DNA from 4 places in the Pseudoduganella sp. genome. Region 2 is predicted to be linked to each of the others. Evidence: predicted binding sites of a transcription regulator. Region 2 holds the regulator's gene; each other region holds the start of a gene.

Region 1 (3,357 bases), on a different contig from region 2:
GCCGCGCGCGGATCGAAGCGGTTCACGTCGTTTGCATCGCGCCGCACCCAGCCCGAACCGCGCCCGTCCTCGGTGCGCACGGTGCAGGTGAAGTCGATGCCGGTCTGCGCCTGGTGGCCGAACACGCCGCGCGAGTTGGCCACGGTCTCGAACGAAGACTGGTCGGTGAAGAAGCCGGCAGCCACCAGGCCCTTCTTCTTGCACGCCTCGATGCTGTAGGCGGCCACCTGCGCCCGGTAATCCGGGTCGATGGCGTCGGTCGATTTGCTGAAGGTGCTGGAAGCCTTGAACGCCTGCTTGTCCGGCGTCGGCATGAACTCCGGATTCTCCGGCGCCAGCTTGGCCAGTTCCTCCGCGCGCTGCACAGCCTTGGCCAGCGACTTGTCGTCGAACTCGTTGATGACCGACGTGCCCTGCTTCTTGCCGAAAGCGACCGACACCGTGAGCTGGGTGTTTTCCACCAGCCCGGCCGTCGATACCGCATTGCGCGCATAGCGGATGTTGCCGGTGCGGGCGCCGTTGATGGTGACGATGCATTCGTCGGCTTTGCTCAGCGACATGACCTTGTCGGTGATGCGCTTGGTCTCTTCCTGGTTCAGGATTTTCATAGTCTATCCTCCAGGATCAGCCGATTTTGCGGGCGGTGTTGATCACGTTGATGCCGTTGAAACGGGTGGTCGAGGACCCGTGCGACACCGCGCTCACCTGCATCGGCTGGCCTTTGCCGTCGAAGAAGGAACCGCCCATGCGCCAATCGCGCTCGTCGCACATGGAATGGCAGGCGTTCCAGAACTCCTGGGTGTTGGACTGGTAGGCCACATCTTCCAGCATCTGGCCGATCTTGCCGTCCTTGATCTCGTAGAACAGCTGGCCGCCGAACTGGAAGTTGTAGCGCTGCTGGTCGATCGAGAAGGAACCGGCGCCCACGATGTAGATGCCCTTCTTCACGTCCTTCACCAGCTCGTCCGGTGTCAGCTTCTTCTTGCCCGCTTTCAGGGACACGTTCGGCATGCGCTGGAACTGCACATTGCTCCAGGAATCGGCGTAGGAGCAGCCGTGCGACTCTTTCTCGCCGATGACTGCCGCCTGGTCGCGCGTGGCCTGGTAGTTGACCAGGATGCCGTCCTTGATGATGTCCCACTTCTTGCACTTGACGCCTTCGTCGTCGTAGCCGACCGCGCCCAGCGAGCCCGGGATCACCTTGTCCGCCTCGATGTTGACCAGGTCGGAGCCGTATTTGAATTTCTTCGACTGCTGCTTGTCCAGGGTGGCGAAGGAAGTGCCGGCGAAATTGGCCTCGTAGCCCAGCACGCGATCCAGTTCGGTCGGGTGGCCCACCGATTCGTGGATGGTCAGCCACATATGCTCCGGCGACAGCACCAGGTCGTACTTGCCCGGCTCCACCGACTTGGCGGACAGCTTTTCCTTGGCCTGGCGGCCGGCCGCCTTGGCGTCCTCGATCAGGTCATACGAACGGTTATACAGGGTGGCCACGCCGCCCGCCGCCTTGACTTTGTCTTCCTTGCGGCCGTCCAGGTATTCATAGCCCATGCCGACCGGGGTGCCCAGGTCCGAGCGCGCGCGGAACTTGCCGGTCGACTTGTCGACGGCGGTCGCGAAGAACGGCACCCACAGGCGGTGCAGGTCCTGGTCGATATAGGAACCGTCGGTGGAAGCGAAATACTTCTGCTGGTTCACCTGGAACAGCAAGGACTGGATGAAGGAAGCGCCCGATTCCAGCGCGCCCTTGTTGGCGGTGATCAGCAGGTCCGCCTTCTCCTTGATCGGCACGGTGCGCCAATCCTTCTTGATCGGGGTGGCCCAGGACACCTCGCCCACGCCCGGGGTAGGCGCCAGCTGCACGCCGGCCGCCTGCAGCTTGGCATTGGCCTTGGCGATGGCGACCGCCTGGCGCGCCGCGCCGGCCACGCCATCCGGCGACATATCGCTGGTTGCGGCAAAGCCGTAGGCGCCGTTCGCGATCACGCGCACGCCCACGCCTGCGGACTCGGTATTGGTGACGTTTTCGATGTTCAGGTCACGGGTCGTGATGAACTGGTTCAGGTAGCGCCCGATGCGCACGTCGCAGTAGCTGGCGCCGGCCTGGGTGGCCGCGGTCAGCGCGGTATCCGCCAGCATCTTCTTGAACTTCACTTCCACGGGCTTGATCAGCTCGTCGGCCGCGATGGCGCGGCCAAAAGGCATCATCATGGCGGCCATTGCCCCGCCGCTCAGATTGAGGAATGCACGTCGTTCCATAGTCTCTCCAGGGTTATCGTTTTTACCTAAGACAGCTTGCAGGAGTCCAATCGTACGCAATTTTTATGCCATTGTGTAAAGCTTGTACAAAGCAGAAACAATTGCAAAAAAATGGGGATGAAAAATGGGGACGTACCCCATTTAAAGGAGATTCATCTTTAAATGGGGTACGTCCCCATTTTTCATCCCCATTTTTTCCGCCCCCATTTTTTTCCGGCAACTGTCCGCCTAGTGTCCGCTCACCGTCCGCGCGGACACTTGACCGGGCGGCCAGCTTGCCCGATCATCAAGTCCCCGGGCGACCGGACTTGCCGCGTCGCCCGTCCAACGAAAAAGGAGACTCCTGCATGAAACAGTACGTCCTGGCCGGCTTGCTGGCCGTTGGCTTCACCAGTTTTTCCGGCGCTGCCCTGGCCGACCCGGCCCTGAAAGCGGCCATCGCCAGCCCGACCCGCAATGCGGACAACGTCAAGCGCGACCAGTACCGCCACCCTTATGAAACGCTGACCTTCTTCGGCATCAAGCCGAACATGACCGTGGTCGAGCTGTCGCCGGGCGGCGGCTGGTACACCGAGATCCTGGCCCCCTACCTGCGCGACCAGGGCAAGCTGATCACCGCCGGCGCCACCCCGGATTCGGCCAGCGAAAACGTGCGCAAGGGCGCCGCCCGCTTCCAGGAATTCCTGGCCAAGCAGCCGGGCCGCGACAAGGTGGTGCTGGGTGCCTTTGAGCCGGGCAACGGCGTGTACAACTTCGCGCCGAAAGGCAGCGCGGACATGGTGGTCACTTTCCGCAATATCCATAACTGGATCGGCACCGGCGACGAGAACATGAAGAAGCTGATGGCCAGCATCTATGACAGCCTGAAGCCGGGCGGCATCTTCGGCGTGGAAGAGCACCGCCTGCCGGCCGCCATGACGCAGGACGCCAAAGCCAGCAGCGGCTACATGCACGAAGCCTATGTGATCAAGATGGCCGAGCAGGCCGGCTTCAAGCTGGTGGCCAAGTCGGAAGTCAACGCCAACCCGAAAGACACCGCCAACCATGAAAACGGCGTGTGGGCGCTGCCGCCAACCTTCACCAACAAGGACAAGGACC
Region 2 (3,357 bases):
GCTGGGGCTCGCGGCCCCGGCGTTGGCGGAAAAGGCCGACTCCTACAAACCGATGAACATCAGCTATGGCGCGCTCGATATCGACGACGTCAAGCAGGTCACCATCCTGTCCGGGGGCGTGACGCTGACGCGCGGCACGCTGGCGATGACGGCGCAGCGCGCCTTCGTCAAGCAGACGCCGGAAGGCTACAAGCACGTCACCCTGTTCGGCGAAGGCAAGAAAGCCACTTTCCGCCAGAAGCGCGACGGCGCCGGCGACCTGTGGGTGGAAGGCGATGCTGAACGCATCGAGTACGACGAGCAGGCCGAGATGGTGAAGATGTTCAGCAAGGCCTCGATCCGCCGCATTGAAGGCGGCAAGCAGAACGACGAAGTGCAGGGCGAATTCATCTCCTACGACAGCCGCAAGGAGTTCTTCAGCGTGCGCAACAGCGCCACCGGCGAAAGCAAGCCGGGCGGCGGCCGCGGCACCATGGTGATCCAGCCTTCGCGCACCGAACCTCCGGCAACCCCGCCTGCAACGCAAGAGAAAAAATAAGCATGGAAGCGAATACCTGCGCCAGCACGCTGGTCGTGCGCGGCCTCCAGAAATCCTACGGCAAGCGCCAGGTGGTGCACGACGTGTCGCTGCAAGTCGATTGCGGCGAAGTGGTCGGCCTGCTGGGCCCGAACGGTGCCGGCAAGACCACCTCCTTCTATATGATCGTGGGCCTGGTGGCGTCCGACGCCGGCACCATCGACATTGGCGGCACCGACGTTTCCAGCCTGCCGATCCACAAGCGCGCCACCCTGGGCATTTCCTACCTGCCGCAGGAAGCATCGGTGTTCCGCAAGCTGACGGTGGAGGAGAACATCCGCGCCGTGCTGGAAATCCAGCAGGTCGACGGCAAGCCATTGAGCAAGGCCGACATCGACCAGCGCCTGGAAGCCCTGCTGGCTGACTTGCAGATTGAAAAGCTGCGCGAAAACCAGGCCCTGTCGCTCTCGGGCGGCGAGCGGCGCCGGGTGGAGATCGCGCGTGCCCTGGCCACCAACCCGCGCTTCGTGCTGCTGGACGAACCGTTTGCCGGCGTCGACCCGATCGCCGTGATCGAAATCCAACGTATCGTACGTTTCCTGAAGGAGCGCAATATCGGTGTCCTGATCACCGACCATAATGTGCGTGAGACCCTTGGTATTTGCGACCGCGCCTACATCATTAACCAGGGCGCCGTGCTGGCCTCGGGCCGACCGGACGATATCATCGCCAACGAATCCGTGCGCCGGGTCTACCTCGGCGAACACTTCCGCATGTAAGCGAAGGCCATGAAACAGACACTGCAACTGCGAACCTCGCAACACCTGGCGCTGACGCCGCAGCTGCAGCAGTCGATCCGCCTGTTGCAGCTATCGACGCTGGAGCTGCACCAGGAACTGGAGCAGCTGCTCAGCGACAACCCGATGCTGGAGCGCCTGGACGATCCGCTCGACCACTCGGTGCGCCTGCTGGCCGATGGCGCCATCAGCCAGGGCGCCGGCAACGATGCCGTGGCCACGCCGGAGGCCCCGGCCCCGGATGGCGCGGATGGCCCCGCCGCCGCCGCCGAAGGCGATGCATACGAAGCCGGCGACGGCGACAGCATCGGCAACGGCAGCGACGACACCGACTGGAGCGCCAGCGCCGGCAGCAAGTCGGCCGACGACGAAGACAGCCGCCCGCAGCTGGAAGCTTCCGGCTGCACCCTGCGCGAACACCTGCTGGAACAGATGCGCGTCACCGTGCAGGAGCCGCGCGACCGCGCCCTGATGGAGATGGTGATCGACGCGCTGGACGAAAACGGCTACCTGGAAGAGCCGCTGGAAGAAATCCTCGAGCGCCTGCCGCCCGAGCTGGAAATCGAACTGGACGACCTGCGCTGCACCCTGGTGCTGCTGCAAAGCTTCGACCCGCCCGGCGTGGGCGCGCGCAATGCGTCCGAGTGCCTGGCGCTGCAAATCAAGCGCATGCCCGGCGTGCCGCTGGTGACGCGCCGCATGGCCCTGACCATTGTCGAAAAGCACCTGGCCTGGTTCGCGCAGCGCGAGTTCACCAAGCTGAAGAAAGCGCTCGACTGCGACGATGAAGACTTGCGCGAGGCGCAGGCCGTGATCCGCCAGTGCAACCCGCACCCGGGCGCCGAGTTCGACTGCGGCGAATCGGACTATGTGGTGCCGGACGTGATCGTGAAGAAGGGCCGCGGCGGCTGGGTGGTATCCCTGAACAACGACGTGGTGCCGCGCCTGCGCGTGAACGCGCTGTACGCCAACCTGCTCAAGCAGGGCAAGAGCGAATCGCAGATGAACGGCCAGCTGCAGGAAGCCAAGTGGCTGATCAAAAATATGCGCCAGCGCTTCGACACCATCCTGCGCGTGGCGGAAGCGATAGTAGAACGACAAAAGAATTTTTTCAGCCACGGCGCGGTGGCGATGCGCCCCCTTGTGTTGCGTGAAATAGCTGATACACTGGGACTACACGAGAGCACTATTTCCCGTGTTACAACTCAAAAATATATGCTCACCCCGCATGGCATGTTTGAGTTGAAATATTTCTTTGGCAGCCACGTCGCGACCGAAGCCGGGGGTGAGGCTTCCTCGACTGCGATACGGGCGCTGATTGTGCAATTGACAGGAGCAGAAGACCCTAAAAATCCTTTATCCGACAGTAAGATTGCGGACATGCTGGGAGAACAAGGCATGGTGATTGCGCGACGGACTGTTGCCAAATATCGAGAAGCGTTGAAAATCCCTCCGGTAAGCCTCCGCAAATCTTTGTAGTGCATGGGTTCCTCTGTGCGCCATGGCGTGCACGAACTCGAGAGCGACATCATCTTTAGGAGTGTGTATGAATCTCACCATCAGTGGACATCATGTCGAAGTGACCCCAGCCATCCGCGAATACGTGCAGAACAAGCTGGAACGAGTCAAGCGCCATTTCGATCAAGTAATCGATATTGCTGTCATCCTGACTGTAGATAACCTCACCGAGAAAGAGAAACGCCAGAAAGCGGAAATCAACCTGCGCATGTCTGGCAAAACTGTATACGTCGAAAGCCTGTCGCAAGACCTCTACGCCGCCATCGACACCCTGATCGATAAACTGGATCGCCAGGTCATGAAGTACAAAGACCGTGTGCAGAACCATAACCATGCGGCCATTAAGCACTTCCCGGACACGTACGAAGCACCACCCACCGCCATGTAAAGGACTGGCCGTGTAAGCACACCAAAGGGCGCAATTGGCGCCCTTTTTTGCGCCCGTCGTGCGTTAAAATATTTGCATGAGCGAATACGTCCACACCCAGATCACGAACGGCACCGGCTTCATCACGCTGGACCGAC
Region 3 (3,357 bases), on a different contig from region 2:
GGCGCAGGCGTTCGCTGGTTGGCGTCAGGTTGACGCCCTTGGCCGCCAGCCGCGCGCGGCGCGAAGGCGCGCCGCTGTCCGCGGCCCGTGCTGCCGGCGCTCCTGCAGCGGCGCGCCCCACGCCTACTTCCGCCAGCGCGTCCACCGTCCTGGCCCGCGCCGCATCGTGCGCGCCGGCTGCTTCATAGACTATGCTCATACGTTCTCCTTACGCCCTGATCTTGAAAGACGCTGCGTAGGCCTTGGGATCCTTGCCATCCCACACCGTGCCATCGACCATCTTCACGCTGCGCAGCGGCGACTTCGGCACGCTTACCTTGGCCATCGCCGCCGCATCCTTGAAGAGCGCCACCTGGTTCACCTGCGTGGCGACCGCCAGGTAGTCCGGCTCCGCCTTCAGCAAGCCCCAGCGCTTCTGCTGCGTCAGGAACCACATGCCGTCGCTCAGGTAGGGGAAATTCACCGCGCCGTCGTTGAAGAACTTCATGCAATGCGGATCGTCCCAGGTCTTGCCCAGGCCATTCTGGTAGCGGCCCAGGATGCGCTGGTTGATCACGTCGACCGAGGTGTTCACGTACGACTTGTCGGCGATGGTCTCCGCCATCTTCACCTTGTTCGACAGCGAGGCGTCGATCCAGCGCCCCGCCTCCAGCACCGCCGCCACCAGCGCGCGCGCCGTGTTGGGGTATTTCTTCACCCATTCCGCGCTGGTGCCCAGCACTTTCTCCGGATGGTCGCGCCAGATGTCCTGCGTGGTGGTGGCGGTGATGCCGATGCCGTCCACAATGGCGCGGTGGTTCCACGGCTCGCCCACGCAAAAGCCGTCCATATTCCCGATGCGCATATTCGCCACCATCTGCGGCGGCGGCACGGTGATCATCTTCGCGTCCTGCATGGGGTTGATGCCGTGCGCCGCCAGCCAGTAATACAGCCACATGGCGTGGGTGCCGGTCGGGAAAGTCTGGGCGAAGGTGTACTCGCGCGGCTCGCCGCGCATCAGCTTCGCCAGCGATGCGCCGTCGACCGCGCCCTTGTCCGCGACCTTCTTCGACAGCGTGATGGCCTGGCCGTTATGGTTCAGGTTCATCAACACCGCCATATCCTTCTTCGGCCCGCCCGCGCCCAGGTGCACGCCGTACACCAGGCCATACAGCACATGGGCTGCATCGAGCTCGCCGTTCACCAGCTTGTCGCGCACGGAAGGCCATGATGCTTCCTTGCTCAGGACGATCCTGATGCCGTATTTCTTGTCGAAGCCGAGCACCGACGCCATCACCACGGATGCGCAATCGGTGAGCGGGATGAAGCCGACTTTGACCTCTTCCTTCTCCGGTTTGTCGGAACCCGCCGCCCAGGCGTGCGTGGACAATGCCGTGGCTGCGCCGGCGGCGAGAAGGCGCCGGCGTGTCATGCTGAACGTGTGATCCATGGCTATCCCCGTCAGTAAATAAGAGGGATATTGCAAGCGCCGTGCCACCCCGCTGGCATGGGCAAAACCAATGGAAAAGCGGCACCGCGCTTGTGCGCTGCACCAAATTGGCGCCGTCAGCGCACCGGATGAAGCCTCGGATCGGTGCGCAGGCGCTCGGCCATCAGGTCGACGAAGCTGCGGATGCGGGTCGAGCCATGGCGGCTCTCGCGGTGGATGATGTGGATGGGTACAAAGGGTGTGGCATAGTCCTGCAGCACCTCCACCAGCTCGCCCGATTCCAGCAGGCTGGCAGCCTGGTAGGACAGCAGGCGCGCGATGCCGAAGCCGGCGCGCACCGCCTCGATCGCCGAATCGTTGTTGTTCACGCCCAGGCGCGGCTTGACGCGCAGGGACTGCGTGCTGCCGCCATGCTGGAAGCGCCAGTCCGGCGGCACGCTGGAACCGGACGAGGCGACGATGGTGTGCTGTTCCAGCTCCTGCGGCACGCGCGGCGCGCCGTGCTTGGCCACGTAGGACGGCGCGGCCACGATCATGCGCCGCACCTGCCCCACCGGGACCGCGCGCATGCTCGAATCGGGCAGCTCGCCGATGCGCACGCCGACGTCGATGCCTTCCTCCAGCAGGTTGGTCACGCGGTCCACGAACACGGTGGAGATATCCATCGCCGGGTAGCGCTGCAGGTAGTCCACGATGCCGGGCACCACGTACAGGCGGCCGAACAGCACCGGCGCCGTCACGGTCAGATGGCCGCGCGGCGCGGCGTTGATGCCGGCCACCGCGTCGTCCGCCTCGTCGACTTCGGCGATGATGCGGCGCGCGTCGTCCAGGTAGCGCTGGCCGGCCTCGGTCACGCGCACGTGGCGCGTGGTGCGGTCCAGCAGCTTCACGCCCAGCCGCTCTTCCAGCGCGGCGATGGCGCGCGTGACAGCGGGCGGCGACATGCCCAGCCGGCGCGCCCCGGCCGCGAAGCCCTGCTCCTCGGCCACGGCCACGTAAACAGTCATCAGGTAAAGGCGGTCCATTGGCGTTTCACCATGAAGTCGATAAAGTGCCGCACGCGCATCGGCATGCGGCTGCGCTGTGGATAGTACATGTACACGGCGGCGTTGGCGGTAACGTGGGTCGGCAGCAGGTGCACCAGCCGGCCCTCGGCCAGGTCGCGCTCCACCATGTACAGCGCCAGCTGGCCGATGCCCAGGCCGGCGCGCACCGCCTCCACCTCGCCTTCCGTGGTGTTGAAGGTGGCCACGCAGGGCACGTCGCGGTAGATGGTGCCGCCCTGCCCTTTCAGCTCCCACGGCACCACGCGGCCCGTGTTCGGCTGGCGGAAGCCGGTGCAGCGGTGCTGCTGCAGCTCCTCCACCGTGCGCGGCGCGCCATGCCGCGCGATGTAGCTGGGCGCGGCGCAGATGTAGAGCGGAATGCGCCCCAGCTGGCGCGCCACCAGGTTGCGCTCGGGCGGATTGCCGGCGCGGAAGCCGACATCGATCTTCGCTTCGATCAAGTCGGTGAAATGGTCGTCCAGCAGCAGGTCGAAATGGGCGCTGGGATACAGCTCCTGGAACTCGCGCAGCAAGGGCGCCAGCATCACCGTGCCGATCGAGGTCGGCGCCGCGATGCGGATCATGCCGTCCACCGCCTCGCGGCTGTTCCGCACATGGTCGAGCGCCTCGTCCAGCAGGCGCAGGCCGGGGTTGGCCAGTTCGAACAGGCGTTGCCCCTCGTCGGTCAGGCTCAGGCTGCGCGTGGTGCGGTGGAACAGGCGCACGCCCAGGTAATCCTCCAGCTGGCGGATCGCCTTGCTGACCGCCTGTGCCGACAGGCCGGCCTCCACCGCCGCCTGGCTGAAGCTGCCGGCATGGACCACGCCGATAAACAGTGTGATGACGCGCGCCTTATCCATATTTACAACCACCAGTTGAAAA
Region 4 (3,357 bases), on a different contig from region 2:
TGGGAATGTCGTAGCAATCGAAATCGGCGACGTGGAAGGCGCCGACCCCCAGGCGCGCCAAGGTCAGCAAATGCACGCCGCCCACGCCGCCCATGCCGGCGATGGCGATGCGCTTGCCGCGCAGGGCTTGCTGTTCGTCCGGCGTCACCCAGCCGAGGTTGCGCGAGAACGCTTCCTCGTACTGGAACTGCGGCGGAGCCTGGTCACGACTTGCCATTGGGGAGGTTGAGCATTCTGTTGACGATTCCAATTTCCTCACGCGGCGAGAAGAAATGCGGGTAGAACGAGCGCACGCCGGGCAGATTGCCCTTGCCGCCGTAGCGCTGGATCTGCTCGGTCATATACGCCAGCTCCACGCACATCAGGATGCCTTGCACGCTGACGCGCGGGTTCATCTTGGCCTCGCCCAGCTGCTTGAAGCCGAGCGCGTTGTCGAAGAAGGCGCGGTGGCGCGGCTGCACTTCAATGAACATATGGGTGCATTTGTGCAGGTCGCGCGCGGTGATCACGGCCAGGTGGAACAGGGCGGCCTGGTACTGCTTGCTGGTGCCGGCCATGTCGAAGGCGAACTTGATGATTTCGCAGATGCGGCCGCCTTGCGCGCGCACCGCGTCCAGTTCCGGCTTGAACAGTTCGTCGGCCAGCAGGCCTTCCGGGCAATCGAGGCCCACGCTCAGGGTGCCAACCGCTTCGCCTTTCTGGCTGGCCATCAGCGTGACGCGGTTGGCCACCGGTTTCAGCGCGTGGTTGCCGCTGAAGCCGCGCCAGCTGTACATGCGGTGGATCAGCATGCTGGCCTGGTTGCGCCCGTCGGGCGTGTCGACCATTCTGATTCCGAAGTTCAGCTCCTGCGTGACCTGGTCGGGCAATTGCGCGAGCAGGGGATCGCCTTCGCTCACCGTGTGCGGCGTGGCGGCGTCTTCGGCCGTCTCCGGCGCGATGGTGGATGGGGCGTCTTGGCTGCTTTGCATGGCGAACTCCTCCAACGAGCGCCAGGCGTTGGCCCTTTCCAAACATAGCATGTTGAAAGCCAGGAAGTGCGTCAAACGCGCAGCGCTAAAAAACGATAGTGGCACGGCGGGCTCATGTGGGCAAGCGAATTTCGCTGCACCAATAGACAGGTCCCCGCCGCTGGCGGGGACCTATCGGAAAGGCCTGCTTAGCGGCGGCGCAGGCGCTGCGTGCCCAGCAACATCAGGCCCAGGCCGAGCAGGGCGATGCTGCCTGGCTCCGGAATGGCGTTGCCGTTGAAGTCCAGGATACCGGTCTCGGAGTTGATCGCCACCACCTCGGCGTCGACGCAACCGACGGTATCGCAAATAATGCCTTGCGACGTGTTGTTGAACGCGGTGAAGGCGGCGTTGTAGAACGGACGTGGATCGGTGAAGAAGTCGTAGCCGTCCGGGTTGACGGGATCGTCGTACAGGGTCCAGCCGAAGTTCAGGTTCTGGAACGCGCCGCCCAGCGCATCCAGACCGCCGATGCCGGCGTTCAGGACGTTGGAGCTGGCCAGCTTGTACTGCACGCCGTTCAGGCCGACCACCGGATCCAGCGCCACGGTCGACTGGCCGTAGCTGTTGTCGTTGCCCGGGTCAGCCCACATTTCGAAGCTGAAGTTCGACACCGTGCAATTCACGCCCGGGCCCAGCGGACCGGTACAGGTGAACTGCTGGCTGAACACGGCGTACAGGCCGTAATCGACGTTCACGCGCGAGGTGCCGCCCGGCACCGGTGCGCTGTCCAGCGCGAAGCCGTTGAAGAAGGCATAGCCGTTGGCCTTGTACACATTGGCCGGGTCGCCCACGTCGTGGCGGATACGGGTGGAGGAAAAGCCGTTGATGGCGTCCGCGTTAAAGATCGCGCCCGTGCCGGCGATGGTGGTCGGGTCCACCGTAAAGATCGGGGCCGCGGATGCCTGGGTTGCGCCTAGCAGGGCCAGGGCGCCTGCCAGCAATCCGCAAAGTTGTTTCTTCATGCTCGTTCTCCATTCAGGTTCTGGTTGAGTTCTTGGCTGTGCCAACGTTTGCCAGTCCTGACTAAGCAAGCGCCATGCCAAAAATCAGGGCCCCGAATAAATACAAGCACTTATTATTTACTTACAAATTGATATTTGAGTAACTTTTATATTGCTGTAAAAATTTCCGACGTTTTCCCAATGAAATCAAATACTTGCAGATTGTTTATCGATAATTTCTGCAGGCAACACGAGGCTGAAGCTGACCTGGGTTGGCAAGCATTCCGCAAGGCGCAGTTCGCCGCCATGGGCGCGTGCGATTTCGCGTGCCAGCGCCAGGCCCAGGCCGACGCCGGCCACGCGCCGGTTGTGCGCCTCGTCGGCGCGGTAGAAGCGGTCGAACAGGCGCTCGCGGTGTTCGAAGGCGATGCCGGCCGACTGGTTGGCCACGTCGATCTGCCAGCCATTGGGCGCGCGCCGCGCCTGGATTGCGATCCAGCCGTCCGGCACGCCGTACTTGACGGCATTGCTGACCAGGTTCTGCAGCACCTGGCGCAGCAGGTCGGCGTCGCCGCGGGCCGGCATGTGCGGCGGCAGCTGCAGCTGCAGCGGGCGCTCCGGCGCCATCATGTCCAGGTCGTCGGCCAGTTCGCGCAGCATCGGCACCAGGTCGAGCGGCTGCATCGGGATCTGCAGCTGGCCGGCGTCGGCGCGCGACAGCATCAGCAGCTTGCGCACGATGCTGTCCAGGCGCCGTACCTCGTCCAGCATGTCGGCCAGGGCCTGTTCCAGTTCCGGGTTGTCGGCGGCGCGCTCGAATGCGCGCTCCAGTTCGCCTTGCAGGATGGCGACCGGCGTGCGCAGCTCGTGCGCCGCGTCGCCGGAAAAACGCACCGCCTGCAGGAAGCTGCGCTCCAGCCGGTCCAGCATGTCGTTGAACACGGTCACCAGGCGTTCGAACTCCAGCGCCTCGTCGGCGGCCGAGACGCGCTGCCGCATATCGCTGGCGCGGATGCGTTCCATGACGCCGGTCAGGTGTTCGATCGGGCGCATGGCGCGTCCGGCCAGGTACCAGGCCACCAGGCCGACCAGCAGGCACAGCAGCACCACCGCGCCGCCGAAGCGCACGATGGTGGCTTTCAGCTGCGCTTCCGACAGCGTGGTGTTGACGCCCAGCTGCACCAGCATGTCGCCGCGCCGCGTCTGGCCGATGCGCCACTGGGTGCCGCCGCCGTAATAGGTGCGCAGTGCGCCGTCCGTCGCTTCCGGCACCAGCAGGGAGGCGGGCCAGTTCCGGCTCTGGTACACCAGCTCGCCCTTGTCGTTCACCGCGCGCAGGATGGCGAAATTCTCGCTGCTGCCGAGCGGTGCGAAGCCGCTGAAGCTGGCGTTCAGGTGGGCGT

What was found. The regulator sigma-54, encoded in region 2, starts transcription at its own class of promoters, with help from an activator protein. The targets are predictions, from matches to a motif close to TGGCANGNAANCTGCTTT.
Region 1: a site for sigma-54 is predicted at 2,313-2,330, ahead of ACE3TQ_RS16255 (TldD/PmbA family protein). Genes of this name have one in related genera too.
Region 3: a site for sigma-54 is predicted at 1,459-1,476, ahead of ACE3TQ_RS23800 (CmpA/NrtA family ABC transporter substrate-binding protein). Genes of this name have one in related genera too.
Region 4: a site for sigma-54 is predicted at 2,038-2,055, ahead of pepA (flocculation-associated PEP-CTERM protein PepA). Genes of this name have one in related genera too.

The regions. Positions count from the first base shown of each region.
Region 1 is NZ_JAYSCO010000034.1:15,937-19,293, reverse strand. It holds gene ACE3TQ_RS16260 (TldD/PmbA family protein) at 1-608, opposite strand, end outside; gene ACE3TQ_RS16255 (TldD/PmbA family protein) at 625-2,259, opposite strand; gene ACE3TQ_RS16250 (class I SAM-dependent methyltransferase) at 2,607-3,357, shown strand, end outside.
Region 2 is NZ_JAYSCO010000009.1:24,439-27,795, reverse strand. It holds gene lptA (lipopolysaccharide transport periplasmic protein LptA) at 1-538, shown strand, start outside; gene lptB (LPS export ABC transporter ATP-binding protein) at 541-1,296, shown strand; gene ACE3TQ_RS06405 (RNA polymerase factor sigma-54) at 1,306-2,793, shown strand; gene hpf (ribosome hibernation-promoting factor, HPF/YfiA family) at 2,861-3,220, shown strand; gene ACE3TQ_RS06395 (enoyl-CoA hydratase/isomerase family protein) at 3,297-3,357, shown strand, end outside.
Region 3 is NZ_JAYSCO010000073.1:13,744-17,100, reverse strand. It holds gene ntrB (nitrate ABC transporter permease) at 1-199, opposite strand, end outside; gene ACE3TQ_RS23800 (CmpA/NrtA family ABC transporter substrate-binding protein) at 209-1,411, opposite strand; gene ACE3TQ_RS23795 (LysR family transcriptional regulator) at 1,546-2,454, opposite strand; gene ACE3TQ_RS23790 (LysR family transcriptional regulator) at 2,436-3,335, opposite strand.
Region 4 is NZ_JAYSCO010000027.1:14,627-17,983, reverse strand. It holds gene ACE3TQ_RS14235 (ThiF family adenylyltransferase) at 1-217, opposite strand, end outside; gene ACE3TQ_RS14230 (N-acetyltransferase) at 204-971, opposite strand; gene pepA (flocculation-associated PEP-CTERM protein PepA) at 1,160-1,975, opposite strand; gene ACE3TQ_RS14220 (sensor histidine kinase) at 2,162-3,357, opposite strand, start outside.